Regions from separate parts of the Blautia faecis genome, predicted to be linked through region 2. Evidence: riboswitches for the same ligand, from Rfam matches in the RefSeq annotation. Region 2 holds a riboswitch; the other holds the start of a gene.
The links. A riboswitch is a leader RNA that binds a small molecule or an ion and turns the genes downstream of it on or off. The one in region 2 is predicted to bind ZMP and ZTP.
Positions count from the first base shown of each region.

Region 1: another riboswitch for ZMP and ZTP. It lies ahead of PGQ38_RS03075 (formate--tetrahydrofolate ligase); the one in region 2 lies ahead of PGQ38_RS05995 (IMP cyclohydrolase).

Region 1 covers NZ_JAQDKY010000003.1:130,617-146,213, reverse strand. Annotated here, with positions in the region: gene PGQ38_RS03100 (DUF4867 family protein) at 1-347, shown strand, start outside; gene PGQ38_RS03095 (L-fucose/L-arabinose isomerase family protein) at 514-1,995, shown strand; gene xylB (xylulokinase) at 2,235-3,701, shown strand; gene PGQ38_RS03085 (Cof-type HAD-IIB family hydrolase) at 3,810-4,610, opposite strand; gene PGQ38_RS03080 (phosphoribosylaminoimidazolesuccinocarboxamide synthase) at 4,937-5,809, shown strand; gene PGQ38_RS03075 (formate--tetrahydrofolate ligase) at 5,996-7,681, opposite strand; ZMP/ZTP riboswitch at 7,807-7,949, opposite strand; gene PGQ38_RS03070 (DUF1700 domain-containing protein) at 8,239-8,682, shown strand; gene PGQ38_RS03065 (PP-loop family protein) at 9,076-10,245, shown strand; gene PGQ38_RS03060 (sodium ion-translocating decarboxylase subunit beta) at 10,573-11,709, opposite strand; gene PGQ38_RS03055 (threonine aldolase family protein) at 12,263-13,282, shown strand; gene PGQ38_RS03050 (xylulokinase) at 13,483-15,087, shown strand; gene PGQ38_RS03045 (MBOAT family O-acyltransferase) at 15,341-15,597, shown strand, end outside.
Region 2 covers NZ_JAQDKY010000008.1:53,228-68,824, forward strand. Annotated here, with positions in the region: gene PGQ38_RS05925 (putative DNA modification/repair radical SAM protein) at 1-413, opposite strand, end outside; gene PGQ38_RS05930 (aspartate kinase) at 761-2,080, opposite strand; gene tsaA (tRNA (N6-threonylcarbamoyladenosine(37)-N6)-methyltransferase TrmO) at 2,154-2,840, opposite strand; gene PGQ38_RS05940 (DUF1622 domain-containing protein) at 2,915-3,259, opposite strand; gene rlmD (23S rRNA (uracil(1939)-C(5))-methyltransferase RlmD) at 3,347-4,504, opposite strand; gene PGQ38_RS05950 (phosphatase PAP2 family protein) at 4,521-5,078, opposite strand; gene PGQ38_RS05955 (LCP family protein) at 5,261-6,178, opposite strand; gene PGQ38_RS05960 (immunoglobulin-like domain-containing protein) at 6,286-7,041, opposite strand; gene PGQ38_RS05965 (YveK family protein) at 7,069-7,803, opposite strand; gene PGQ38_RS05970 (CpsB/CapC family capsule biosynthesis tyrosine phosphatase) at 7,885-8,616, opposite strand; gene PGQ38_RS05975 (CpsD/CapB family tyrosine-protein kinase) at 8,669-9,367, opposite strand; gene PGQ38_RS05980 (3D domain-containing protein) at 9,541-10,461, opposite strand; tRNA gene PGQ38_RS05985 (tRNA-Gly) at 10,704-10,776, shown strand; gene PGQ38_RS05990 (phosphoribosylaminoimidazolecarboxamide formyltransferase) at 11,126-12,310, opposite strand; gene PGQ38_RS05995 (IMP cyclohydrolase) at 12,417-13,130, opposite strand; ZMP/ZTP riboswitch at 13,244-13,326, opposite strand; gene PGQ38_RS06000 (peptidoglycan recognition protein family protein) at 13,607-14,380, opposite strand; gene guaB (IMP dehydrogenase) at 14,380-15,597, opposite strand, start outside.

The sequences.
Region 1 (15,597 bases), on a different contig from region 2:
ATGTAGCGGTTACAGATCTTGTCCTTCTTATCGGACATCAGCAGGACATTGAGCCGGATCATACCTATGATACATCTAAGATCGAGGCATTCCTTGTACCGGCAGGAACCGGAATCGAGGTATACGCTACCACACTTCACTACGCACCATGTCATGTGAATGAGGGCGGTTTCCAGTGTGTTGTTGTACTTCCGAAAGGAACTAACACAGACCTTACTTTCCAGACTGAGAAGACGGGAGAGGACAGCTTGATGACAGCCAAGAACAAATGGCTGATCGCACATGAGGATGCGAAGATCGCTGGCGCATTTAATGGTCTGAAGGGTGAGAATATCACAATTGACTGATAAAATAATTCATAGTTGCTCATTTTTTTCAGAAGATAAACCGACACGTTGTTGGCGGGTAACTACTAAAGTCTGTTTGAAAAATGAATATTGAGACCTGAGGAGCTTACATAGCTACCACAATTGAAAGTTTCTTAAAAAATTAACATATGGAGGAATACCTATTATGAACAATATACCAGTAGTAAAACTTGGATTAATCGCAGTAAGCCGTGACTGTTTCCCGATTCAGCTTTCTGAGAAGAGACGCGCAGCTATCATGGACGCTTACAAGGGTGAGCTTTATGAATGTCCAGTAACTGTTGAGAATGAGAAAGACATGGAGAAGGCTCTCGAGGATGTAAACAAAGCTGAGTGTAATGCACTTGTTGTTTTCCTTGGAAACTTCGGACCAGAGACTCCAGAGACCCTGATTGCTGAGAGATTTGACGGACCTTGCATGTATGTAGCTGCTGCTGAGGGCGATGGCGATATGATCAATGGTCGTGGTGATGCTTACTGCGGTATGCTGAACTGCTCCTACAACTTAAAGATGCGTCATCTTGAAGCTTATATTCCGGAATATCCGGTTGGAACTGCAACTGACATTGCTACCATGATCGCTGACTTCGTACCAGTTGCACGTGCCGTTATCGGTGTTCGTAACCTGAAAATCATTACCTTTGGACCACGTCCACAGGACTTCTTCGCATGTAACGCACCGATCAAAGGACTCTATGAGCTGGGCGTTGAGATTGAAGAGAACTCTGAACTTGACCTTCTGGTTGCATACAAAGAGCATGAGAACGATCCTCGTATCCCGGAAGTTTGTGCAGATATGGCGAAGGAGATGGGCGAGGGCAGATACTATGCTGACCTTAGTGAGAGAATGGCACAGTTTGAGCTTACTCTTCTTGACTGGGCTGAGGCTCACAAGGGAGCAAGAAAATACGTTGCATTTGCTGATAAATGCTGGCCTGCATTCCCGTCACAGTTTGGATTTGAGCCATGCTATGTAAACAGCCGTCTTGCTGCAAGAGGAATCCCGGTATCCTGTGAGGTTGATATCTACGGAGCTCTTAGCGAGTACATCGGACTTTGCATTTCCAATGACGCTGTTACACTGCTTGACATCAACAACTCCGTTCCTCAGTACATCTATGATGAGGATATCAAGGGCAAATATGATTATAAGCTTACCGATACATTCATGGGCTTCCATTGCGGAAATACTCCGGCCTGCAAGATGTGCGATTCCAGAGCTGTTAAATATCAGCTGATCCAGCACAGACTTCTTGAACCGGAAGGATCTGAGCCAGATTTCACAAGAGGAACTCTGGAGGGAGATATCGCTGCTTCTGATATTACATTCTATCGTCTGCAGTGCAACTCTGAGGGAGAGCTTGTTTCTTATGTTGCAGAAGGTGAAGTTCTTGACGTACCTACAAGATCCTTTGGTGGTATTGGTATCTTCGCAATCAAAGAGATGGGAAGATTCTACCGTCACGTACTGATCGAGGGCAACTACCCGCATCACGGTGCAGTTATGTTCGGACATTATGGAAAGGCATTCTACGAAGTAGTGAAATTCCTTGGACTTGATGTTAAGAAGATCGGTTACAACCAGCCAGCTGGTGTAAGATATCCTACAGAGAATCCATGGGGCTAATGCTTAAATAAACAGTAAGTAATTGCTGTGTACAAAGTTGAGAGCAATGTAGAATGATTGCTTCTTGCTTAAAAAGCAGGAAGGGACGATTTGAATAGAATTATAGGCGTATATAGAAACGGCCGTACCACTTTATGCGGTACGGCTGTTTTTAGAATAGGCGGGCAGAGCATTCTAAGAGGGTTCTGGCCGGAAAGCCTAGAAGGAGCGCCTAAGGCATGAACTTAAGGAGGATAAAAATGTATTTTATCGGTGTTGATCTTGGTACTTCCGCAGTAAAACTTCTTCTTATGGAAGAATCCGGAAAAATCTGTAATATCGTATCAAAAGAATATCCATTATTTTTCCCGCATCCGGGCTGGTCTGAGCAAAATCCGGAAGACTGGTATACCCAGAGTATGGCTGGTATGAAAGAACTGACAGAGGGCATTGACCGCTCCCTGGTTGCCGGAATCAGCTTCGGCGGACAGATGCATGGACTGGTAACTTTAGATGATCAGGATCAGGTAATTCGTCCTGCAATTTTGTGGAATGACGGACGTACTTCTGAAGAGACAGATTATCTGAATAATGTGATCGGAAAGGACAAGCTTTCCCAGTATACTGCAAATATCGCATTTGCAGGCTTTACTGCTCCGAAGATCCTGTGGATGAAGAAAAATGAGCCAGAGAAATTTGCAAAAGTTGTGAAGATCATGCTTCCAAAGGATTACCTGGCTTATCGTTTAAGCGGCTCCTTCTGCACAGATGTATCTGACGCTTCAGGTATGCTTCTTCTGGATGTAAAGAATCGCTGCTGGTCTAAAGAAATGATGGAAATCTGCGGTGTGAAAGAGGAGCAGCTTCCGAAGGTTTATGAGAGCTGGGAGGTTGTTGGAACACTGAAGCCAGAGGTTGCTAAAGAGCTTGGCTTCTCTGAGAATGTAAAGGTTATCGCTGGTGCTGGAGACAATGCGGCAGCAGCTGTTGGTACTGGAACAGTTGGTGATGGACAGTGCAATATTTCCCTTGGTACTTCTGGAACTGTATTTATTTCCAGCAAGAATTTTGGTGTAGATGAGCACAATGCCCTTCATTCTTTCTGCCATGCAGATGGAAGCTATCATCTGATGGGATGTATGCTCAGCGCTGCTTCCTGTAATAAATGGTGGGCCGAGGAGATTCTTGGAACGAAGGACTTCGCAGCAGAGCAGGCGCCTATCCAGAAGCTTGGTGAGAATCACGTATTCTTCCTGCCATACCTGATGGGCGAGCGTTCCCCACACAACGATCCAGATGCAAGAGGCGTATTCTTCGGCATGTCCATGGACACCTCAAGAGCAGATATGACTCAGGCTGTATTGGAGGGAGTTGCTTTCGCACTTCGTGATTCTCTGGAGGTTGCAAAGAGTCTTGGAATTAAAATTGAGCGTACCAAGATCTGTGGCGGTGGTGCAAAGAGCCCGCTGTGGAAGCAGATTATTGCAAATGTTATGAATATTAAGGTTGACGTTCTGGAAGTGGAAGAGGGACCATCCCTTGGCGGTGCTATGCTGGCAGCAGTAGGATGCGGTGTTTATCCGAACGTTGAGACTGCTGGCAAGAAGCTTGCAAAAGTAGTGGATACTGTAGAGCCTACTCCAGAACTGGCTGCGAAATATGAGGAGAGATACCAGAAGTTCAAAGAACTGTATCCGGCTATGAAGCCGCTGTTTAAGAATCTGTAAGAGATATAGCAAGGCGGACAAAATTTGGTTTAAAACGGATTAATAGAATGGTGATTGTGTTGAATGTGAAATAATTAACACAATCACCATTTTTGTATAGTCATGATTCTATAAAACAAATTTCTCCAGAACTTCTGCAACACCATCCTCATTGTTAGTGCGTGCAGTGATATAATCCGCAGACTCTTTCACGCCATCTGGTGCATTTGCCATGGCAACGCCAAGGGCAGCATAGCGGATCATGGAGAGGTCATTGAAACCGTCGCCGATAGCGATAGTTTCAGCGGGGGTGAAATCGTAGAGCTTACCAATGCAATCAATAGCTGCAGCCTTTGACACCTTACTGCTGAAGAACTCCAGATAGAAGGGCTTGGAGGTGCAAAAAGTTACGTTATGAAAATGAGCTGTTTTCCGTAGCTCTTTTTCTATTTGCTGAATTTGGGAAACATCGTCATACCAGAGAATTTTCGTAATCCCCTGCGCCAAAAGCTCGTCGATAGATGGCATGAGAAGGGGCGTTACCTTGGTAGCCTGGCTGTATTCCTGAATCCGGTCATTCAGCTTGTTCCCATATAATTTATTGTCCGACCAGATGCACATGGTAGTATCATAGTTCAGTCCTGCTTCCAGAATCAGACGCGCATCGTCAGCTTTCAGCTCCTGTCTATACAGAACGCGTCCGTCAGCAGAATCCAGGATCATAGCCCCATTATAAGTGATCACAGGTCCCTGAATGCCCAGCTGTTTCTGATAGCGCTCCACTCCCTGAATGGGGCGCCCGGTGCATATGGAGAAAATCAGTCCCTGCGCGGCTGCCTGCCGGATTATTTCGATGGTGTATGGTGTAATTTCGTTTTTGTCATTTAATAAAGTACCGTCCATGTCGGCGGCTGCAAATTTATAGATCATAGTGCCTCCTGGAATATATGGTAAATTAGTTTTGTGAGCTGAAATGCCCCTCGCAGGCAGAGTATCCTGCTGGTTGTTTTTTCTTATTATAAAACGAAGATAATGCAGGAATCAATCACTTTGAATGGTTACATGTGAAGATTCACATGGATTTCGGGAAAAGATGCCTTGATTTCGGCATTTAAGAGAATTGTTTTTTTGTTTGCAAAATGGTAAAATAATTGGGTGCTGTAAAAGCGGAAACAGGCAGGCTGAGGTTGTGAAACAGTCATGCCTTTGGGACTTTTACAAAAATGAAAAATAGAAAAGTGATGAGGTGTAAAGCTATGCAGGAAATGAAGCCAGTTAAAGAAGGCAAAGTACGCGAGATTTACGACAACGGAGACAGCCTGATCATGGTTGCGACAGACCGTATCAGCTGTTTTGATGTGATCCTGAACAACGAAGTGACGAAGAAAGGCACTGTTCTTACCCAGATGTCCAAGTTCTGGTTCGATATGACCCAGGATATCCTGCCGAACCACATGATTTCTGTTGATGTAAAAGATATGCCGGAGTTTTTCCAGCAGGATAAGTTTGACGGAAACAGCATGATGTGCCGCAAGCTGGATATGATCCCGGTTGAGTGCATCGTTCGTGGATATATCACTGGAAGCGGCTGGGCAAGCTACCAGAAGAATGGTACAGTTTGCGGAATTACTCTTCCGGAAGGTCTGAAAGAGTCTGACAAGCTGCCTGAGCCTATTTACACACCTTCTACCAAGGCTGAGATTGGCGACCACGATGAGAATATTTCTTTTGAGCAGAGCGTTACCCATCTTGAGAAATACTATCCGGGACATGGTCAGGAGTATGCAGAGAAGATTCGTGATTACACCATCGCATTATATAAAAAATGTGCTGAGTATGCTTTAAGCAAAGGTATTATTATTGCAGATACCAAATTTGAGTTTGGACTTGATGAAAATGGTAATATTGTTATTGGTGATGAGATGCTTACACCGGACAGCTCCAGATTCTGGCCGGCAGATGGATATGAGCCAGGTCATGGCCAGCCATCCTTTGACAAGCAGTTTGCCCGTGACTGGCTGAAAGCAAACCCGGACAACGACTGGACTCTTCCACAGGAAATCGTGGACAAGACAATCGACAAATATCTCCAGGCATATGAGATGCTTACAGGGGAGAAGCTGAAATAAGTAATATACAAATACTGCCAGGGCATTTGTCCCTGGCAGGCTGATAAAATCCTTTATTTTATTTTCAAAGGATACACTTTGCTTGTATGTAAAAAGCGCCCGGGAGTTTGGGTCTCCCGGGCGTTGATTTTTGTGAGCAACGTGCCAAATCCATGTTTACACGGAAACCTGGCTGACATGTAAAAATCAGAACAGTCCTGTGATCTTACCTGTTTCGTCTACATCGATTTTCTCAGCAGCCGGAACCTTTGGAAGACCTGGCATGGTCATGATCTCTCCTGTGAGGGCTACGATGAAGCCTGCACCTGCGGAAATCTTCAGGTTACGAACGGTTACTTCGAAGTCTGTAGGAGCACCAAGCTTGGTCTGGTCATCTGTTAAGCTGTACTGTGTTTTTGCTACACAGATCGGGCAGTTTCCGAATCCCAGTTCCTCAAGCTGTTTTGCCTGTTTCTGAGCGTTTGCTGTGAGAACAACTCTCTTACCGCCATAGATTTTCTGAACGATCTGGTTCAGCTTATCTTCGATAGAGCCTTCAAGCTCATAGGAATATGTGAAGTCGTTTGGCTCTTCAACAAGACGGATTACTTCCTCAGCTAATTTAATACCGCCTTCGCCGCCTTTTGCCCATACTTCAGAAAGTGCAACATTAACGCCAAGCTCTTTACATTTTGCTTCTACCAGGTCAAGCTCTGCCTTGGTATCAGTCGGGAATGCATTGATTGCAACAACACATGGAAGCTTGTAAACATTTTTGATGTTGCTTACGTGTTTCAGAAGGTTTGGAAGACCTTTTTCAAGAGCCTCAAGGTTCTCATTGTTAAGATCAGCCTTCGGAACGCCGCCATTGTATTTCAGTGCACGGACAGTAGCAACGATAACAACTGCATTTGGTTTCAGACCAGCCATACGGCATTTGATATCAAGGAATTTCTCGGCACCAAGGTCAGCACCGAATCCAGCCTCTGTGATGGTGTAATCAGCAAGCTTCAGAGACATCTTGGTAGCGGTTACGGAGTTACATCCGTGAGCAATGTTTGCGAATGGTCCGCCGTGAACGATTGCAGGTACATGCTCCAGTGTCTGAACAAGGTTTGGTTTCAGAGCATCTTTCAGAAGTGCTGTCATAGCACCCTCTGCATGAAGATCACCAGCTGTTACCGGTTTCTGCTCTGACGGTTTGCCATATGTATAACCGATGATGATTCTGGAAAGTCTTTCTTTCAGGTCTTTGATATCACTTGCAAGACAGAGAACAGCCATGATCTCGGAAGCTACCGTGATGTCATAGCCGTCTTCACGAGGCATACCGTTTGTTCTTCCGCCAAGTCCGTCTACTACATTACGAAGCTGACGGTCGTTCATATCTACACATCTTCTCCATGTGATCTTACGTGGGTCGATGTTAAGAGCATTGCCCTGGAAAATATGGTTATCGATCATTGCCGCAAGAAGGTTGTTTGCTGCGCCGATTGCGTGGAAGTCACCTGTGAAGTGAAGGTTGATATCTTCCATTGGAACTACCTGGGCATATCCGCCGCCTGCTGCACCGCCTTTTACACCGAATACCGGTCCAAGGGATGGCTCACGAAGAGCTACCATAACGTTCTTGCCAAGCTTCTGCATAGCGTCTGCCAGACCAACTGTAGTAGTGGTTTTTCCTTCTCCGGCAGGAGTCGGGTTGATAGCGGTAACCAGAATCAGTTTGCCATCATTCTTATCTGTTTCTTTCAGAAGATTGTAGTCGATTTTTGCTTTGTATTTACCATACTGCTCAAGATATTTGTCCGCAATACCTGCTTTAGCTGCAATCTCAGTGATTGGTTTCATTTCACATTCCTGTGCGATTTCGATGTCACTTTTAAACCCCATAATAAAAGCTCCTTTCGTTGTGTAAGATTAAATGGTTTTTATATGACCGCTTCTTAAAAAGACAACGGTATTTCCCTCATGTCAGAGGTACCTCCCGGTAAAAAAAGGGCAGTATCTGATGATTCAAATACTGCCCAGACGGTCGGCTGGAAATTACGGTCTATGCTGTCTGCAAAATATGGTGCAGCAGCTGTAAACAGTAATCCTCATGATCTGCTCCTGAAGTCCCTGTGGTTAACTCCACGATCCGTCAGTATTCAGAAGCTTTTCAATTGATGTGTTCATTGTATCATTAAAAAAACATTTTGTCAATAAATTAACAGACAGCATTATTGTCAAAAAAGACGATGTATATTTGTGAAAAATAACAAATGCTTTGAATGTGGAGAAAATTTGTCTGAATGGAAAAATATAATCTCCGATTCAGACTTCATAAAAATTTTATGACTTGGATAGTTGCGTATGAGGGCAAGTATTGTTAGAATAGAAAATGCACAGAGCCTGTTTGAAACAGGATAATGATTCGTGGTTTTATATAAGAAAGGTTGAATAATTGAATGAATAGAACAGAATTTCTGGATACATTGAGAAGTCAGCTGTCCGGACAGATGCATGAGGGTAAGGTGGCGGCGCATGTGCGTTACTATGAAGATTATATTCAGTCACAGGTACGTAGTGGACGTGATGAGCAGCAGGTTCTTGATGAACTTGGAGATCCAAGGCTGATCGCCAGGACTTTGCTGGATATAGATGTGGATAACGGGCAGCTGGATTATGAGGAGTACAGCACCTATTCGGATGACGCACAGAATACCCAGAGCTCCAGCCGGAATCATGTACATGTATGGCGGTTTGATACCTGGTACAGCAAACTTCTGGGCGTGGTGATCCTGCTGATAGTCGTCTTTTTGCTGTTTCATATTCTGGTGGCAGTGATTCCGTTTTTTGCGGTACTGGCGTTGATTTTGTTTATTGTGTCACTGATTAAGAATCGGAATTAACATGATACTATGAACGTCACGAACGGCAGATGCGGGAGTGTCGCAGGCGCACAGCAGCTGATTTTCATATATAGAGATGTCGCCGATAGACGACATGTCCGTTTTGTAACAAAAAAATGTCGGACATGCTTTAGAGAATCATATGTTACTGTTCACTCCGTTCACAGTAACGCGCTTCGCGATGCACAGAAATCATGCATTCGCATGATTTCGCGCCGCAATTCTCGGGTTTTCTGTGAACTTTGTTCACAAAAAACGCCTCGCGGAACGTGACCAGTGAACAGTAACAATCATATTCAGCAAGGTTTCTTCTGAGCAGGAACGAGTTACAGTTTTGTTGAGATCGTGATATAAAGTATGGACATTATAGAATATATTCAGGGAAGGATTTAAATGAGCAGTATAACAATAGAAGAATTAAAAAAGTTACCAGCGGAGTCCTATCAGATCATTGATGTCCGCGACGAGATTGAGATTTCCCATGGCGCTGTTAAGGGGGCTTTGGCCTGTAAGCCAGAGGAAATCATGGAGAATCCGGAAGTGGATAAGACCAGAAAACTGGTTATTTGCTGCAGCCGCGGAATCAATAGTAAAGAAATCGCTAAGAAGCTCGAGGAAGAGGGGCTGGATGCAGTAAGCCTTGAGAAAGGGTACATTGCCTGGCTTATGGATGCCATGAAGAGTTCCCAGGACGAAGATTTTGCGAAAAATGTGGAGATCAGTCTTCGCAAGAAATTTAAGAAAAAAATCTGGTCCAGGTTTACCAAGGCAATCAATACTTACGAGCTTGTGAAGCCGGGAGATAGGATTGCAGTCTGTATTTCCGGCGGCAAGGACTCTATGCTGATGGCAAAGTGCTTCCAGGAACTGAAGCTTCATAATAAATTTGATTTCGAGGTGAAATTTCTGGTTATGGATCCGGGCTACAGTCCGGCCAACCGTCAGGTAATCGAGGAAAACGCCAGAAGGTTAAATATTCCTATTCGTATTTTTGAGTCTGATATTTTTGAGTCTGTATTTAATGTGGAGAAATCTCCTTGTTATCTTTGCGCAAGAATGCGCCGCGGGCATCTCTATGCTTTTGCAAAAGAAATGGGTTGCAACAAGATTGCACTTGGTCACCACTATGATGATGTGATTGAGACCATTCTTATGGGCATGCTTTACGGTGCCCAGGTACAGACTATGATGCCCAAGCTTCACAGCACCAACTTTGAGGGAATGGAACTGATCCGTCCATTGTATCTGGTGCGGGAGGATGATATTAAGGCATGGCGTGACTACAATGATCTCCATTTTATTCAGTGTGCATGTAAATTTACAGATACCTGCACTACCTGCAATAACGAAAATCGCTCCAAACGTGTAGAAATCAAGGAACTGATCCGTGACCTGAAAAAGGTGAATCCGTTTGTAGAGGGCAACATTTTCAAGAGCGTAGAGAATGTAAATATTGATACAGTTGTGGGATATAAACAATATGGTGTGAGACATTCTTTCCTGGAAAATTATGATGGGGAGCCCGGTTCTGCCTCTGAGAATGCTGCTGATGCAGCAGAGTAACAGAGAGAAAATGTGGATTTTAGACCTGCACACTCGGATCTACATCCTACGCGATTGGTATAGTTATTTACGAAACGATGTATTAGTAAAAATATTGAGCCAAGGTCAATGCTGCATGTGACCTTGGCTCGTTTTTTGTCGGGGATGAAAAGAGAAGCGCTATAGATATATTGGAGTATTTATTTTCCGATTTTTCCGAGAAGCCATACACAAAGAATGATGATCAGAATGGCAGTAAAGATTCCTGCCATACCTTTTGCCATGATTTCAAGTGCAATAATGATATTTGATGTATTCATAGATAAGACCCTCCTCATTATAAAATCTTTATAAAAATTTTGTCACCAGGTTGATAACCATGCCTCCTGCGATTACAGAAGCAATCTGTCCGGACACGTTGGCACCGGCGGCTTGCATGAGAATTACATTTGTGGGATCTTCTTCCATGGCCATTTTCTGAACTACACGGGAGGACATTGGAAATGCAGAAATTCCGGCGCCTCCGATCATAGGATTGATCTTCTTTTTCAGGAAAAGATTCATAAATTTTGCCAGGAGAACGCCGCCGATGGTGTCCATGACAAAAGCAAAAAGTCCGATCACCAGGATCAGTAAGGTCTCTTTTGTTACAAACTGTTCTGCACGCATGCTGAAGGAAATGGTGATTCCAAGAAGCAGGGTGATCAGATTTGCCAGAATATTCTGGGCTGTGTCGGACAGGGTGCCCAGGACGCCGCATTCCCGGATCAGGTTGCCGAACATGAGAAATCCAACCAGCGCAACAGATTGAGGTGCTACCAGCCCAACGATTACAGTAACTATAATGGGAAAAGCAATCTTCATGGTTTTGGAAACGGATTTCGGATTATATTCCATGTGAATGCAGCGTTCCTTCTTTGTAGTGACAAGCCGGATGGCAAAGGGCTGTACAATTGGGACAAGTGCCATGTAGGAATAGGCGGCAACTGCAATGGCGCCGATATATTTGGAATTCAGGACCTGGGATACCAGAATGGAAGTAGGTCCGTCGGCAGCACCGATGATTCCGATAGAAGCAGCGTCTTTTAGGTCAAATCCAAGGATGGTGGACAGTAAAATTGCAGCAAAAATTCCAAGCTGTGCACCTGCGCCAAACAGGAACAAAGAGGGATTGGAAAGCAGGGGACCGAAGTCGATCATAGCGCCAATTCCGATGAAAAGTAAAATCGGCATGACTTCTGAGGCTTCAATTCCCACATGGAACAGCCATTCAATGACTCCGTTTGCCTGGATCCCGCCAGCCAGAGTCTGGTTTAAAACTCCGGAAAAAGGCAGGTTCACAAGTATGGCACCAAAGCCCATTGGCAGAAGCAGGGCTGGTTCAAATCCCTTTTTGATAGCCAGCCAGATCAGGGTGATTCCGACGGCAAACATCACAATTTGCTGCCAGGTTAATGCAAGGATTCCGTCTGTTAAAAATTCCATTTCTTTTTCCTCCTTTTGGGTGTTTGAATGTAAGTGCTTAAATAGATAAAAATACTTGCATAATGTTAATATTGTTATAAAAATGAAAGCCTTGTAGGAAAGGCATTTTATAACCTGTTTTTGGGGTATAAAAAAGACTTTTATTACAATACTGCATATCTGAAGATATGCGACTATTGTAATAAAAGTCTTGCCATTTCAATTTTCTGCGGGCGACAGATTCATGGAACTGTCTACCGTTCTGACGCATGAAAATCCATATACAAAAATGCACTAAACCAGAAACAGTGCATTTGATATGCCAGCTACTCCCTTTTATTGAAGCGTGACTGCAAATGTATTTTGTTGTGGTAATTATAATTCGGCAAAGGTGGGAATGTCAACCCTGAATTATATAAAAGAAAGAATTTATTGGCCATTTGGTTACGGAACTGTTATCCGGAAACATTTTTCTTGTAAAAAATTCAGGGCAGGTATATGATTAAAAAACGAAATCAAAGTAAAATATACCTGTATGGTACAAGTGAAAAATATGAAACAAAGGAGTTACATCATGTTGTATTTTGAAAATGATTATTGCGAAGGTGCTCATGAGGCAATCTTAAAAAGATTAATGGAAACCAATATGGAAAAGGTTCCGGGATATGGACAGGATCCTTTCTGTGACAAAGCGAAAGAAAAAATAAAAGAGGCATGTGGCTGTCCAGATGGGGAGGTCTATTTCCTGGTAGGGGGTACCCAGACAAATGCAGTGGTGATCGCGTCCGTGTTGAACCGGTATGAAGGAGTGCTTTCCGCAGTTACCGGTCATGTAAATGCGCACGAAGCCGGAGCAATAGAATTTACCGGACATAAAGTTCTTCCACTTCCCCAGGACAATGGTAAAATTTCTGCCGCAGATCTGAAAGATTATCTCCAGACCTACTACGCAGACGGAAGCTATGATCACATGGTTTTTCCAGGCATGGTTTATATTTCACATCCGACAGAATACGGAACTCTTTACACAAAGCAGGAACTGGCAGATATTTCCAGTGTATGCAGGGAATATGAGATCCCGCTATTCCTGGACGGAGCCAGACTGGGCTATGGACTGGTGGCAGAGACAGATGTGACTTTGAAAGATATTGCAAATTATACAGACGTATTTTATATCGGAGGAACCAAGGTTGGTGCCCTGTGCGGTGAAGCAGTCGTTTTTCCGAAGAAAGCACCGAAACATTTCTTTACTATGATCAAACAGCAGGGAGCGCTTCTTGCGAAAGGCAGACTGCTTGGAATTCAGTTTGATACTCTTTTTACAGGAAATCTGTACCTGGAAATCAGTAAAAATGCTATTGAAACCGCTGCAAAACTGAAAGCTGCATTAAAAGAGAAGGGCTATGAATTTTTCATTAATTCCCCAACCAATCAGATTTTTGTTATCCTGGAAAATAAGAAAATGGAGGAATTGGGCGAAAAAGTGAAGTTCAGCTTCTGGGAAAAATATGACGAGAATCATACTGTGATCCGCTTTGCAACAAGCTGGGCGACGAAGATGGAAGATATTGATGCACTGATTGATATTCTGTAGGGTGGCAATTGTCCCCGAAAAAATGCCTGGCACAAACAGCTGCGCATATTTTACAAAAAGCTTTTGGGAGAGATATTGACGCCTTTCTGGAAGCATATTATAATAAAAACAGGCTCTAAATAGTTTGAAATTTGGAGAAATAGCACAATATGCAGTAGAAAAGCTGTGTATTATATAACAACAACGGGAGGATTTTACACATGGGAGCAGCAGAAGCAAAGCAGGCAATCCTGGATAACAGGACAGCACTTGGAATTGAGTTCGGTTCCACAAGAATCAAGGCAGTTCTGGTAGATGGAAATAATGCACCAATCGCATCCGGCGGACACGAGTGGGAGAACCGCTATGAGAATGGTGTATGGACATACAGTCTGGAAGATATCTGGTCCGGTTTGCAGGACTGTTATCAGCAGATGGCAAAGGATGTAGAGGAGAAATATGGTGTGGAGCTGACAAGCGTTGGTGCTATTGGAATCAGTGCCATGATGCACGGCTACATGCCATTTGACAAAGAAGGAAATCTTCTGGTTCCGTTCAGAACCTGGAGAAACAATATTACGGGAGAAGCAAGCAGAAAACTGTCCGAACTTTTTCAGTATAATATTCCTCAGAGATGGAGTATCGCACATCTGTATCAGGCAATTTTAAAAGGCGAGCCTCACGTAAAAGATATTGATTACATTGCCACTCTGGAGGCATATGTACATTGGAAACTGACTGGAAAAAGAGTTCTTGGAATTGGCGATGTTGCAGGAATGTTCCCAGTGGACAGCACTACCAGGGATTACAATGAAAAAATGGTTCAGCAGTTTGATGAGCAGGTTGCTTCTTATGGGTTCCCATGGAAGCTTCGCGGCATTCTGCCGAAATGTCTTGTTGCGGGACAGGATGCTGGCTGCCTGACAGAAGAGGGAGCAAAGCTTCTTGATGTAACAGGCAGGCTGAAAGCCGGAATTCCTATGTGTCCGCCGGAAGGTGACGCTGGCACTGGAATGGTAGCTACCAACAGCGTTGCAAAGCGTACCGGAAATGTTTCCGCAGGTACTTCTGTATTTGCCTCTATTGTTTTGGAGAAGGAGTTATCTGCACCATATTCTGAAATTGATATGGTTGCGACTCCATCCGGACATCCGGTTGCAATGGCACACTCTAATAACTGTACTTCTGATCTGAATGCATGGGTAAATATTTTCCGTGAGTTTGCAGAAGCAATGGGTATGGAAGCTGATATGAACAAGCTTTTCGGAACCTTATACAACAAGGCTCTGGAAGGGGATGTGGACTGCGGCGGACTTTTATCCTACTGCTATTTCTCCGGTGAGCATATGACTGGATTTACAGAAGGAAGACCACTGTTTGTACGCTCTCCAGAGAGCAAATTCAACCTTGCCAACTTTATGAGAACCAATCTTTATACCTGCCTTGGCGCTATGAGAGTTGGTCTTGACATCCTGTTTAAGAAAGAGGGGGTAAAGGTTGACCGTCTTCTTGGTCATGGCGGACTGTTTAAGACAAAAGGTGTTGGACAGCAGATCCTTGCAGATGCTGTAAATGCCCCGGTTTCTGTTATGGAGACTGCCGGTGAAGGCGGTGCATGGGGAATTGCAGTGCTCGCTTCCTATCTTGTAAATAAAGAGGAGAATGAGACCCTGGAAGACTTCCTGGATACCAAGGTATTTGCAGGAAATCAGGGAAGCACCCTGAATCCAGATCCGGAGGGTGTAGAAGGCTTTAATATGTTCATGGAAAGATATATGAAAGGCCTGCCGATCGAGCGCGCAGCTGTGGACTCCAAAATCTGGTAAGTGGCTTGGAATGAGGAGGGTATGCCTCAGATCATTCCCGTAATCTGCACGCGAAAAAAGTTCTGTGCAGTTATAATACGAAATAAGTGAGAACGGATGGATTTTTCTCTCAGTTAAAAAACGGAGACCTTTCTCATACCAGAATGTGAATTTTTTCAGGATACTGGTATGGGGAGGGTCTTTTATGTTATAATACTGAGCATTGACAGACAAACATGCTCCAGAGCCTGTTTGAAAAATAAAGGAGATACACATGGTTTTCAGCTCGATGCTCTTTCTATGGATCTTTCTGCCCTTAGTACTGGCAGCATATTATATAAGTCCCGGAAAAATCCGAAATGGAATCCTGGTATTTTTCAGTCTGCTTTTTTATGCATGGGGAGAGCCGCTTTATGTTTTCCTTATGCTGTTTTCCGTGGCGGTGAATTTTACCGGCGGAATTCTGATTGAAAAATATCAGACCAGGAAAAAAAAGATTCTTGTGGCAACTTTGATTATTAATCTGGGGTT
Region 2 (15,597 bases):
TTATTACGAAGAAGATTTACTGTACAAAGCAGTTCTTCCATAGTCCTGTCTGGACTTTCCTTTACTCCGGAACTTAAAAACAGTCCTTCAATATAGTTCCTCCTATAAAATTCCATAGTCAGACGACACACTTCTTCTGGGGTAAAACTGGTACGCACCACATCATTGGAGGCTCTGTTTATACAGTATTTACAGTCAAATACACATTCATTTGTATAAAGGATCTTCAAAAGACTGATACATCTGCCATCCTGAGCAAAACTATGACAGATTCCGGCAGCAATGCTGTTTCCCATGCCCTTTCCATCTCCCTTTCGATCCACACCACTGGATGTGCAAGCCACATCATATTTCGCGGCATCCGATAAAATCTCCAGCTTCCGCTTCAATGTCATTGATTCCTGAATAATCATCCCGTAACAAAGCTCCTTTTATGTAATCTGTGTTTCGCATTCTTTATTATTCTCAATTTCAGAACGTTTGTTCTTGTTTTATTTTAGAACATATGTTCTGTTTTGTCAATATCATAAAACGGTACGAAATTTTTTCTATACAAAAAGAGCCATAAATCAAAGATTAATTCTAACACTACCTTTGATTTACGGCTCTTATCTCATTCTTTTACTATTAAAGCTCCCGGACGACAGCCAGAAATGGTACATGCTTACATCAGCGAATTCATGAATACCAGACGTTCTGAACGTATGAGCAGATTTTCATATATGTGAATGCTGCCGACAGGTGACCTATCCACTCAATTTCAAATCTGTGTCAGCACAAAAATATCATAAATTGCTTTCACTGCATTTTCAAAATCACGGTTTTCCACACCGATAATAATATTCAGCTCACTGGAACCCTGGTCAATCATCTTGACGTTTACATTTGCATGTGCGAGGGCAGAGAAAATTCTTCCGGCTGTACCGCGGGTGGATTTCATTCCACGTCCTACAACTGCGATCAGGGCAAGGTCAGATTCCATTTCCACAAAATCCGGCTGAACCAGGCGATGGATTCCCGCAATTACCTGCTGCTCCTTTTCTTCAAACTCATCCTGGTGAACATATACTGTCATGGTATCAATACCGGATGGAACATGCTCAAAACTGATTCCCTGGTCTTCAAATACCTGAAGCACTCTTCTGCCAAATCCGATTTCACTGTTCATCATGGACTTCTCAATGTTGATAGAACAGAAACCTTTCTTTCCTGCAATACCGGTTATGGTATATTTCGGCTTGCGGCAGGTACTCTCCACAATAAAAGTTCCCTTATCCTCCGGACGGTTGGTGTTACGGATATTAATCGGAATTCCCTCTTTTCTTACAGGGAAAATAGCATCTTCATGAAGAACAGTAGCTCCCATGTAGGAAAGCTCACGAAGTTCACGGTATGTGATGGTCTCAATCACAGCCGGATTCTTTACAATTCTCGGGTCTGTTACAAGGAAACCGGATACATCAGTCCAGTTTTCATACATATCAGCCTTAATTGCCTTGGCAACCAGAGAACCTGTCACATCAGAACCACCTCTGGAAAAAGTGGTCACAGTTCCATCGTCCTTTGCACCATAGAAGCCCGGCACAACTGCATTCTCACATTTGGAAAGACGCTTGTTCAGAAGTTTGTCTGTCTTCTCTGAATCCAGATTTCCGTTTTTATCAAAACGGATTACTTCTGCTGCATCCACAAATTCATAACCAAGATAAGCAGCCATCACTTTGCCGTTCAGATATTCTCCACGGGAAGCGGCGTAATCCCTGCCAATCTGTGCTTTAAAATTCTCTTTGATCAACTGGAAATCCTCTTCCATGGAAAGAGCAAGGCCAAGCCCTTTAATAATCTCATAATAACGAGATTTGATTTCTTCTAAAACCTTTTCAAAATCACCGCCATTTGCAGCTGCGTCATAACAGCTGTAAAGAAGATCTGTTACCTTCGTGTCCCCGTCAAATCTCTTACCTGGTGCAGAAGGAACAACAAAACGTCTGCTCTCTTCACTTCTGATAATATCTCCGACTTTTTCAAACTGCTCCGCATTTGCAAGGGAGCTTCCGCCAAATTTTACTACTTTTTTCATAATCCTTATGCTCCTCAAAAACTTTTTCTCCATTTTATGAAAAAATTCGACTTTTTGCAAGGGTTTTTTCGATTTAATTCGTGAAAGTGTTAAATACCTCCAATACCTGCAGCTGTTCTCCATCTACTTTAAAATGAATATCCCAGGATCCAAAAGACATTCCGTATTTTCTTTCAGGGTCTTTCTGATACCCAGGTCTTGGATCGTTTGCAAGGACAGCCAGAAGTGCTTCTCTTTTTTCCTCTGGAATCTTCTTCAAAAGCTTTTCCGGAAACTCTACTTTCAGCTTATGATCCTGAATCTGGTCGGTAAATCCGCCCGCTGCTTCCGGATGGCTGTCCACGTAAGCCAGATAGGGCTTTATATCATAAATAGGTGTTCCGTCCATAAGATCCGCTCCTGATACATGAAGCACCGGTCCATACTTTTCAGAAAACTCTACGCTCTCCAGCCTTACACTGGAAAGTCCTATGGGATTTGGACGAAAAGGAGACCTTGTAGCAAAAACGCCCATTCTGACGTTTCCCCCAAGTCTTGGAGGACGCACTGTAGGAGACCACTCCTTGCGGACAGCCTGTGAAAATTCCCAGATCAGCCAGATATGGGTATACTCTTCCAGCCCTCGAAATGCCTCAGGGTTCCGATATTCCGGTTCAAAAACAATATCCGCCTTTAGTTCCTGTATTCTGCCGCTCTGATGGGGAATTCCAAATTTCGTTGGAAAATCACTTCTGATATGAGCAATTACTTTCATTTCCATTGTTTGTTATACCTTTATCAATCTTTATGTGTGCTCTTATAAACCCACAGATATCATCTATAAACAGCGAACCTTTATTCCTTATGTCCGCCGCTTTTTTCTTCCTCCTTGATTTCCCAGTGAAGCAGGAACGTAAGGGCTGCTCGAAGAGCAATAATTCCGGCTACAATTCCGATTTCCTTCCACTCACGTACCACTACAGTACGAAGAATCTCACTTCCCATTTTAAATTCCAGTCCCATGGCAAGTCCCCTCGCCAGATAGACACCAGTATCTCCGGCATGTTTCAGCCATTTGATAAATCCGGTAATTCCACTCCAGATAATAATGGCAACTCCAATAAACTCAAAAATTACAATGGCGAAACCAGCAATATTCTCCAGAACCCACTCCATAATTCCAGTTATGGTCGTCATCATAGGTACCTCCTTTTTCCTGCTGACAGGATACCTTTTCTTACAGAATATATTTTCATTGCTGCACAGCCTGTAAACAGCAACAGTTTCTTATTTTTGCTCCAGCCAGGTCACCACTTCTGTGTGATCTGTAAAACAAAACATTTCCACAGGCTGGATTTCTTTAACTATATAGTTTTTTCTCGTAAGGAAATTAAGGTCTCTTGCAAGTGTTTCCGGGTTACAGGAAATGTAAACAATTTTCTTCGGAGAGAGTTTTATTACGGAATTCAGGAATTTCTCGCTGCTGCCTGAGCGGGGAGGATCCATAAATACCACATCTGCCTTTTCACCAGCTTCTGCCATTGCCTCCATAAATTCACCGGCATCACCCTGGCGGAAAGATATGTTTACCACCTTATTCTCTCTTGCATTGATCCTTGCATCCCTGACTGCATCTTTATTCAGTTCCACTCCGACCACTTCTCTTGCCTTACCAGAAGCTACCAGACCGATGGTACCAATTCCACAATATGCATCAATGACTTTTTCTTTCCCTGTCAGCCCTGCAAATTCCACAGCTTTTCCATAAAGAATTTCGGTCTGTACTGAATTTACCTGATAGAAGGATTTCGGTGAAATACGGAAGGATTTTCCACAAAGGGTATCACGGATAAATCCCTTACCATAAAGTACGATTTCCCGCTCGCCAAGAACCATGCTTGTATTTTTGTCATTAATATTTAATACCACAGTACTGATCTCTGGATGAACTTTTCTTAATGCCTTCACAAAGTTATTTTTGGATGGAAAAATAGGAGAGGCGACCACCAGTACTACCATCACCTCACCTGTGGAAAAGCCACGGCGCACCAGTACATGGCGCAGAAGTCCATATCCGGTATCCTCATCATATGTTTTGATCTTAAAAGATTTCAGCATTCCCCGAATGGTACGGATGATTTCCTGACTCTTCTTATCCTCAATCAGACACTGTTCAATAGAAACCACTCTGTGGGTACCAGCCTCATAAATTCCAGAAATAATATTTCCCTTCCGGTCACGGTCAAATACAGCATGAACTTTATTCCGGTAAAAATAAGGATCTTTCATTCCAATTACCGGCTTCACATTCCCAAACTTCTTCAAAAGCCCCTGTACCTGATTTTGTTTCTTTTTAAGCTGTGCGGAATAAGGCACACCCTGATACTGGCACCCACCGCACTTTTTTGCGTATGGACAGACTGTCTGTGTTTTTTTCTCTTCCATAAATTCTCCCTTATCTTTATTTTGCTTTTCGTTCTTCATAATATCTGACTAGAGCGTGCTCTAGCTTCAGCGCCGCCAACGCACTAAAAGTGCCTACAAGGGCTCCAGCCAGCACATCTGTAGGATAGTGTACTCCCACGTACAATCGGGACAAAGCGATCAGTACTGCCAGGACCATGGCTGCTTTTCCCCATTTTCCAGGAAAGGCTTTATAATATACGCCTGCACAGGCAAAAGATGCGCAGGTATGACCTGATGGAAAAGAATAGTCCTTCAGCCTGGCAACCAGAGGCACAAGTCCCTCCACAGAATCATAAGGTCTTATACGCGCTACCAGATCCTTAAGGCATAAATTCGTAACCACTGCCCCTATAGCTAGTGCCAGAAGTGCGGTTACACCTGCCTTTCTTGTCTTCTTTGGAAAAAGAAAGAGCAGCCCCAAAACAATCCAGAACCAGCCTCCGTCTCCTAGAAAGGTAATTCCCTTCCACAGCCAGGTAAACAGATCACTTCTTAAATACTGCTGTATAAAAAGCAGAATCTGTGCATCAATATTATGTATCCATTCAAGCAATTCCACTTATCCTCCACCCGCTTTCAATTCTGATTGCTGTCTATATATTTCTATAATTTATTTTTATAATGGTTCAGCAGACAGTGTGTAACTGCAAAGGAACTCAACAGCTGCTTTTATTTCGTTATTATAGCGTAAAAGACGGTTCGTGTGGTGCGAACCGTCTTAATTCTTTTTAATTCTTATTCACCTGCGTGATACAGGATCTGCTGAAGATATTGCCGATTCTGCTCAAGATCAGGAACCAGAACCTGCATGCCGTCAATCGTCTGAGGTGTGTAGGCTCCATCCTCCGGAATCCGGTATGATGCAATTTCATCTGTACCGATGTTCATCACATCCATGGCATATCCGGTTATATCCCACAAAGAAAGATCCGTAGTAACCATTGGAAGAACATCCTTAACCAGACCTGCAATATCAAAAACTCCCAGATCTTTTATCTTGGCAAAAGCAGCCATAAGTACTTCCTGCTGCCGCTCTGTTCTCCGATAATCGGAATTTCCAATAGAACGGTTGCGTGCATGGATAAGTGCCTGTTCTCCATCCAGATGGTTCATGCCTTCCTGAAGATTCCAGTCGCTTCGAAGGGGCTGAGGGTAAAGAACACTCTGATCTCGTCCGCAGATATAATCTGCTTCCGCCTGAGTCAACTCCAGATCTATTCCTCCAACCTTGTCAACCAGAACCTGGAAAACTTCAAAATCCACTTCCACATTTCCATCTATCTTTACTCCGAAATTTTCTTCCAGAGTCTGGTCCAAAAGATCCATTCCTCCATATGCGTAAGCCGCATTAATACGAGTAGTCGAATATCCAGGAATGGCAACATAAAGATCTCTCATAAAAGAGGTCAGGCTTACAGTACCCTGATCCTTGTCCAATGTAGCAAGAATCATGGAATCGGAACGCTGACGGGACTCTCCCTCTCTTTTGTCCTGTCCGATCAGCAAAATACTCTTGATATTGCTGGTGGCCGCTTCAGCATCCGTATTCTCTGCCTTTACTGTATATGCAAACGCCGTACTCACAGCCGGGCTTTCCAGAAACAGCACCGCGCCAAGGCAGATAAGGGTCTTCTTCCATATGGTAGATCTCATATATTTGCTCCTATGTACATGTGCATGGTCAAAAAGGAATCTTTCTGCCGGTTCTTTCATAACCAGCAGTCGCTATTGATTACTGTTCACTCCGTTCACAGTAATCATTATTTTACTACAATTGTCAGAACAGCTCCGTTTGAAGCATTGCCATTGGAGTCAACAACATAATAAGTCAGTTCATAAGTACCCGGAGTATTCACATCAACGGTTCCAGTGATCTGAATCTTACGATAAAGATCACTTGTTGAATCTTTATCGTCTTGAATGTCTTTGACATAACTCAGTCTGTCAATCTGTGTTCCCTTGGCAATTTCAACGTAGTAAGTATTCAGATAAAAACGCGGATCCTGAGGGTTCAGCTGGTCAATCTTTTCTTCTTCCCTTTCCTGCGCTTTTTCTTCTTCTGTCATTTCTGGTTCTTCTTCATCTTCTGAATCAGTCTCATTTTCATCCTGCAGGGCTTCATCCGTTTCTGCATCTGTATCTGTATTGTCAGAAGAAGTTTTGGTTTCTGAAGTAAATCCCATAAGATTTCCCTCGGAAGTCATATGATAAGTTACCTTTGTTACATTGTTACTGTTATCCTTTGCAACATAAACAACTGTGACTTCATCCCCTTTTTCATTTGGATAAACATTCTCAACTGTCAGGCTGGCTGAAACATCTCCATCTCTCTTGTCAACAGCTTTTACTCCTTCCAGAAGATCTTCCGTTGTCATATCCGCAGTGTAGCTGTTTTTCTTGCTCTCTGAAATGGTAATTTCCGGTCCCTTGCGATCCTGCCTCATATACAGCCATCCCAGGATTCCGGTCGCTCCTATTGCCACTGCCGCCATTAAAACAATCAACCATTTACGCATATCTGCAGCTCCTTATACTTAATTTCATCAGCGACGTTTTCTTGATTTCTGTTTCTTGGATCTGCTTTCTTTCTCTGAATATGGAATGCTTCCCAGAACAGAAAGGCCAAGATAACGCTCTACATCTTCCTCAACCTTGATCGTATCATTCGTAAGATAAATGATGATCACAATCGCCATTGCAATGATAACACCTAAAAGTCCACCGATCACACCATTCTTTGCAAGACTTGGGCTGGCTTTTTCACTTGGGATATTTGCGCTGTCAACTACGTTAACCGCTTCAATATCCATAACTGACTGAATGTGCTCTGCTGCCATATCACGGATAGCGTTGGCCATCTCGCTTGCTGTATATGGATCTTCATCAGATACTATGATCGTTACAATACGGCTGTCTGTAGAAGTATCTACCGTCAGTTTGCCAAGCAGCTGCTGATAGGTAATATTAAGATTCAACTGTGCAATTACACCTTCAAGAACTGTACGGCTCTTAATAAGTTCCGCATAGTCCTTAGTCAGCTGTGTACTGGTCTGCATATCTGCACTGGTCAGTGTATTGCTGTCCTGTTTATTCAGTACCATGATCTTCGTAGTAGATTCATACTGTGGAGTGATAAAAAGCATTGTTCCGATAATGGAAATCACACCCAGAATGATACCGGAAAGAATAATCAATCCCAGCCTGCTAAGAATCAGGTGAAAAATCTCACCTAAATCGATTTCAATTTCATCGTTATTATTTGTAACCTGATTTTCCATTCTTCTTCTCCGTTACCCTGTAATTTTCTTTACTTTTTCTAAACAGTTACATCGTTTCCAACGACATTCCATATATAAAAGTCAAAATCTCTCGTTATTTATAATGCACTCCGGATTGCTGATAAAAATCATATCCGCGTAATCCGTACCCATCATTTTTTCAATTTTGTCGTAACATTTGCCAATGTGAGGCGTTCGTCTGGCCAGATCATGACCGTCAGACCCCACAAAATCCAACATTTCTTCTTTAATTACTTTCTTGCAGAAACGCTTGATCATAAAACCATCCTCACCAATAATACTGTCCGCATTCATCTGAATATAGGCACCCATATCCCTGAGTTCATCAATAAAATCCAGACCGTTTTTTACTACCGAATGATAGCGTTCTACATGTGCGATAATAGGATAATACCCTTTCCGGATCAATGCCTGCACCCGTTCCCTGATATAGGACTTTTCGTCTGAAGTCCGAAACTCCGTTAACACATAACGGGAACCTGACATGGTAAGTCTTTCCCCTTTTTTCAGACAGTCTGTCATATCCATACTGGAATGAAGCTCGCAGCCCAGATACATCTGAATACCGTCTTCTCCAATCTCAGCGGCAGCCTTCCTCACACGAAGGAACTGCTTCTTAACCTGTTCCAGAGACGGCTCAAACATATCATATCGAAAATGCGGAGTGGCAATAATGTTGCGGACACCATCATCATATTCCTTCTGGAGCATGCGTACAGATGTCTTGAGATCCTTCGCTCCATCATCAACTCCCGGAACAATATGACAGTGAATATCATAAATACCTTTCATTCGCTTCGCCCATTTCCAATCTTTTCATATAACAATCTCGAATAATGACGGATCAATATTTTCCGTATTCTCCGTACTTGCCATATTTGCCATATTTACCATACTTACCGTATTTACCGTATTCCTTAGTATCTACCTTGTTCAAAATTGCACCGATGATCGGACAGTTGGTCTTCTCCAGCTGCCCCTTGATCTCCTGTACAAAATGGTAGCTGATACTGCCGGATTCAATTACAATGACAGTTCCATCGCAGGAATCCGCCACAACTGCACAGTCGATTACTCGTCCAAGAGGCGGTGTATCTATGATAATGTAATCATATACATCTCTTACAACACGGATCATGTCTTTAAACTGTCTGCTTCCTAAAAGCTCTGCCGGGTTCGGCGGTACAACACCGGAAAAAATAATGTGAAACTTGGGAAGATTGGTTGCGCAGATAACGTCCTGCAGTTTCGCCTGCTTGGACAGGTAGTGGGTCAGTCCCTTCACTTCTTCCTCAACCTGTACACGTCCCATAAGTACGGATTTACGAAGGTCTGCATCAATCAAAAGTACAGATTTACCACTCTCTGCAAGGGAAGCTGCAAGATGGAAAGTTACATTACTCTTTCCTTCATTCGGGGTACAGCTTGTAAATGCAATCACCTTTTTGTCGGCACCGCAAAATTGAATGTTTGTACGAAGTGCCTTATAAGCCTCATCCATGGATGAATCAGCTTTCCAGTCGCTAATTTTTACTTTTACCATAATTTTGTTTTCACCTTATCTATTTGTTATCCTGTAAATCTGCCATATTTTCCTTCTGATTTCCCATAATTCACGTCATGGCAGTGTCTGCCTAAATATTATACACTAGAAGTACCGCATTGGCTAGTACATTTTCGAACTAAATATGCACAATTTTTCACAAAATTTTCATATTATTCTTGATTCCCTTCCTGAATCCCTTCTATACCCTGAACGGATGATTCCTCTTCCAAAAGATAAACTTCTACATCAAATACACCGCTGTTCAATGCTTCCGCATGGCTTCCCATATAAATATCAATGCGGTTGTTCTTAATGGCGCCGCCGCAGTCTTCTGCCACATAGACCTGTCCATTGATAACTACTTTAGAACCGTAAGGAATTACAGTTGGATCTACTGCAATAGTACGGTTCGTGGTAGCTGTCACACCTGTGGATGTAATTCCGTTTGCCCACGGACCGCAGCAAATGCTGCACTGGCAGTAATGGGTAATATGGAAAACACCAAGTGGACGAAGGCTGCTGTCTGCGGAAACCATAATCGGCTGTCCTTCAAGAACACCTGCATTTCCCCCTGTCTGGGTAACACCTTCTACTGCTTCTGCAAATACGCCCTCTCCTGTACTTTTATGTATAATTCCTGCTTCTACAGTTCCATCTGAGGTTGCATCTGAAGCTACCTGATTCTTATCTTCATACCCCTCCAAAACAGAGGTTGGGATATATCCCACCTGTTCTTCTCCATTATCATCCTCAAATAGAATCCTGCTCCAGATATCATCAATAGTACCTGTACGGCTGATTTCATCTTCTTCCAGCACTTCACCGATCACAGAACCCTCTTTTCTGCCAGGATAATCTAATACATCTGTATCTGCCGCTACTGTGACAGTATCCTGGACTTCCGTAATCTCGTCCTCGATTTTCCCGGAATCCTTTTTTTCGATAGCTTCTTCTGAAACTGTTTCTTCTTTATTATCAGTATTTTCCTGTGCTGTACCTGAAATGGCCGGACCGGCTATTTCCGCTCCAAGCGCAGAAACAGGCATACATGCAGAAACACATACTGCCATAACCAGAAATCTTTTTTTCATGAATTTATATCTCCTGATCTGTTCAATTTTCCCCTCTACTCTTTGTTTATCATAGCACAGCTATTTTCTTATTTCAAATCCCATCAGGCTTTTTAGAAATTTTTCACATTTATTATTGTAGCTTTTTTATTTTTTCATTAAAAAAAACATTATTTCATTTTTTTCAAAAAACATTTGACAAAATAGATTTTATACTGTATTATATGTTTTGTCGCTGAGGAAAACAGTTGACAGCAATAAATGCGATAGTGGCGTAGTTGGTAACGCGCGACCTTGCCAAGGTCGAGACCGCGGGTTCGAGCCCCGTCTATCGCTCTGAGGCTCCGATTTAGTCGGAGCTTTTTTGTGTCTGAATCCGCCTTACAAAGCGATCACTGTCTTTTGTATACTTCATAAGAAAATCCCGCTTATTCTTTCGGAAATAATTTATAAAGGACATCTTATTTTAAACAAAAAAGCCTTGTACAATTTGCTTTTCTATCTGAAGATTCTCTATTGACTCATCTTTCAATAAGAGTTTTCAGTTCTTTGCACTTTGTACAAGACCTTTTATTACTTCATTTTATTATTCTGTCCAGAATCCAATATTTTTTCTTAAAACATGTAAAAAAAACTTTCCGCAAGATGTGCGTCTCAATTGCAGGAATGATTTTTCAGCCACGATTTAGTGATGGAATAATCTAATTCCGGTAAATGCCATTGCTATATTGTATTTATTGCAGGTATCGATTACGTCTGCATCTCTCACAGAACCGCCTGGCTGTGCAATATATTTCACGCCACTTTTGTAAGCTCGCTCAATATTGTCGCTGAATGGAAAGAACGCATCAGATCCTAATGTTACATCTGTCATCTGATCCAGCCATGCTCTCTTCTCTTCCTTTGTGAAAACTGCAGGTTTCTCTGTGAATGTCTTTTCCCAGTTTCCATCCGCCAGAACATCCATATACTCATCACCAATGTAAACGTCGATAGCATTGTCGCGCTCAGCTCTTGAAATACTTTCCTTAAATGGAAGATTCAATACTTTCTGGCTTTGGCGAAGGAACCAGTTATCTGCTTTCTGTCCTGCAAGACGTGTACAGTGAACTCTTGACTGCTGTCCTGCACCAACTCCGATTGCCTGTCCGTCTTTTACATAGCATACGGAATTGGACTGGGTGTATTTCAGAATGATCAGGGAAACTTTCATATCACGCTTTGCTTCCTCAGATAATTCTTTATTCTCAGTTACGATGTTGGAAATCAACTCATCATCAATTGCAAGCTCCTGTCTTCCCTGCTCAAAAGTAACGCCGAACACCTGCTTATGCTCTAATGGAGCCGGTACATATTCCGGATCGATCTGAATTACATTGTAGTTGCCTTTTTTCTTCTGTTTCAGAACCTCAAGTGCCTCCTCTGTATAACCAGGAGCGATCACACCGTCGGAAACTTCTCTCTTGATCAGAAGTGCTGTGTCTTTGTCACATACATCAGAAAGGGAAATAAAATCACCGAAGGAAGACATTCTGTCTGCGCCTCTTGCACGGGCATATGCACAGGCAAGTGGCGAAAAATTCTGCCAGTCCATATCCTCTACCCAGTAGATTTTTGCAAGCGTCTCTGTGAGCGGAAGACCAATGGAAGCACCTGCCGGGGAAACATGTTTAAATGAAGTAGCTGCTGGAAGTCCGGTTGCCTTTTTCAGATCACGCACCAGCTGCCAGCCGTTAAAGGCATCCAGAAAGTTAATATATCCAGGTTTTCCGGAAAGTACTTTAATTGGCAGTTCACTTCCATCTTCCATGTATATTTTAGATGGTTTCTGATTTGGGTTACAGCCGTATTTTAATTCTAACTCTTTCATGGTTATCTCCTCCATTTTATCTTTTAAGGTAACGATTCAGTAGGTACTATTCCGTGAGGCATTCCGTTTTGTGAATATAATTTACCCAAAACGGAAAGCTTTATTTTCAGTGATTCTTGTTGATAATTTTTGATTCATATTTACCAGTCTCGATATCAATGTATCTCACAAAAAGTGAAACCTTATTGTCTTCATTCAGGCTCTCCCACAACATATCTGCAAACTCATCCATGTTATCCGGAATCTGAACAAGCTTTGGCTCACCCTCAAAGCTTGGCAGCGGGTTTCCATCACATTTATAAGTATGGATAAAATGTCCCTCACCGGCCTTTGCATTCTGATATGCAAAAGTGTAACGGTTGCAGGAGGAAGGATCTCCATTATTGCTTTTCAAAATGGACATTGCATAACTGTAAGAGCCGTTCTCCACATGCATAATTCCGGAAATACGTGGTGTATAGTTTGGTGCATCTGGCTCAAACTCTCTGGAACGTAAAGACTGCTCGAAAGTGAGCTGATGATCCATTCCTTCGTAAATAGTGTCTGTCTGGTCACCATTTGTCACGATTGTTTTATTTCCAAGTACGCGGACAGGTGCATAAATGATCAGGCTTGGATCTACCAGTTTGGAAGGGTCAAATGCCTGTGTGCGGATTCCCTCGCCATCCTCCACAAATACACGGTTGCGGCTGTTTTCACTTCTTCCCATAATAAAGTAAGCAGTAACTGCCTTCGTTCCATCAGCGCTGCGGCCAATGATGATTCCTCGTCCCGGGTAAGAATTTTCCTTCAGTTCTTTGTCCAATGCTATCATTTCCATGCAGATGTTCTCCTTTCGAAATTTACATGAGTATATTACCGCAGCCACCAGATTTTCATCAATAGTGTAAATGTTGACTGCGTGTATAAAAAAACGCCTGGGAAGCCTCTCTTCCAGGCTGCCCAGGCGGTCGACACAATGATATTACTGCACTCCCTGTGGGTATTCCCACGATCCGCCAGTCATGCAGTTCTTTTTTATACTACAATATTTTTTTCGTTATTTCAAGATGGGAAATCTTTTTCTTTTATGTACAATTTTTTTGTGGTTACTGGTCACGGAGTGACCAGTAACACGCTTCGCGATGCACAGAAATCATGCATTCGCATGATTTCGCGCTGAGATTCTCGGGTTTTCTGTGAACTTTGTTCACAAAAAACACCTCGCGGAACGTTACCAATGAACAGTAACTTTTTGTGGTTACTGGTCGCAATGCCTGCATGAGCGAATTTATGGATATAATCCGTACTCTCTTCTCAGAAAATTCCCATCAGGCCCTGATCTATTGTGATCTGTGCACTGATATCCGCCTTCATCTGCTCCCAGGCATCCGGATGATCCACATAATACTTTGGGCATTCCTTGCCTGTCACATCATAATGCCGGATCACCTGCTCTGAGGTCAGCCCAAATCGGGCGCACAGCCATGCAGCCAGCTTTACCACAGAATCATAAGTTTCCTGTTCAAAAACGCCGGTATCATCTTTATGACAGCACTCAATGGAAATACTGTCCACATTCCTTGAGTTAGTCGCATAAGACATCTCCGAGGTAGGAATACACTGGATCACTTCACCCTCCAGTCCTACTACAAAATGGCTGCTTACTTTCGCCTCATGAGAAATGGAAAGATTCTCAAAATAATCCCTGTTATTCTGGGCTGTGGCACCGGGATTGGCTGTATAATGGATCGCTATGTAATCAGCTCCATTCAGGGGCAGCTGAGGCCTGGAATACTCATTTGGAGTCAATAATTGTACATCTATGTAGGGAGCACCCTGGGACATCCATTCTTCCGGTCCATAATTCGTATGATCATTCGTTTCCTGGAATGTCTCTGCACTTTCCTCCTGCTTCTGTCCTTTCCTTACCATCAGAATAACCACTCCTGTCACAACCAGAAGCAAAAGAAGCACCAGTAATGCCAGACGCTGATTTCTCTGACGGATTCTGCCGCCCTTATCTGTTTTTTCTCTTTTGTTAAAAGAAGGCCGCCTTGAAAAAGACGGCCTTGCAGATTTTCTTTTCATTATTTGTCATCCACACTGTAGTTCGGTGCTTCTTTTGTAATGTGAATGTCATGTGGGTGAGACTCTTTCAGGGAAGCAGCAGAAATCTTCACGAATTTACCATTCTGTTTCAGTGCTTCAATATTCTCAGCTCCACAGTATCCCATACCGGAGCGAAGTCCTCCGATCAGCTGGAATACAGTGTCCTCAAGGTGTCCCTTGTATGCAACACGTCCTTCCACACCTTCCGGAACAAGCTTCTTGGCATTCTCCTGGAAGTAACGGTCCTTGCTGCCATTCTCCATAGCTGCAATGGATCCCATTCCACGGTATACTTTATATTTTCTTCCCTGATATAACTCGAAAGTTCCCGGGCTCTCATCGCATCCGGCGAACATGCTTCCCATCATACAAACGTTTGCACCAGCTGCGATTGCCTTGGTAACATCACCTGAATACTTGATACCACCGTCTGCAATAATCGGAATACCATATCTCTTGGCAACCTCATAGCAATCCATGACTGCTGTGATCTGCGGTACACCAATACCAGCAACTACACGGGTGGTACAGATAGAACCAGGTCCGATTCCGACCTTAACTGCATCTACACCAGCATCGATCAGAGCCTTGGTAGCGGCTCCTGTGGCAACGTTTCCTGCGATAACCTGCAGCTCCGGATATGCAGCCTTGATCTCTCGTACAGCACGGAGGATATTCTCAGAATGACCATGAGCAGAATCAACAACGATGACATCAACATTTGCCTTCACAAGTGCGTCTACACGGGCAAGCACGTTGGCGGTAATACCAACAGCAGCCCCACAGAGAAGACGTCCCTGTTCATCTTTGGCAGCCAGAGGATATTTGATCTGTTTCTCAATATCCTTGATGGTGATAAGTCCTTTTAAGTTAAAATCATCATCTACAATGGGTAATTTCTCTTTACGGGATTTCGCAAGGATCTCTTTCGCCTCTTCCAGTGTAATACCTTCTTTGGCTGTGATCAGTCCCTCAGATGTCATGGACTCTTTGATCTTCTTGCTGAAATCTGTCTCAAACTTCAGATCACGGTTGGTAATAATACCTACCAGCTTCTTGCCTTCTGTGATCGGGACACCGGAAATACGGAATTTCGCCATTAAGTCATTGGCATCCTTCAATGTATGTTCCGGAGATAAGAAAAATGGATCTGTGATAACACCATTCTCAGAACGCTTAACCTTGTCCACCTCTTC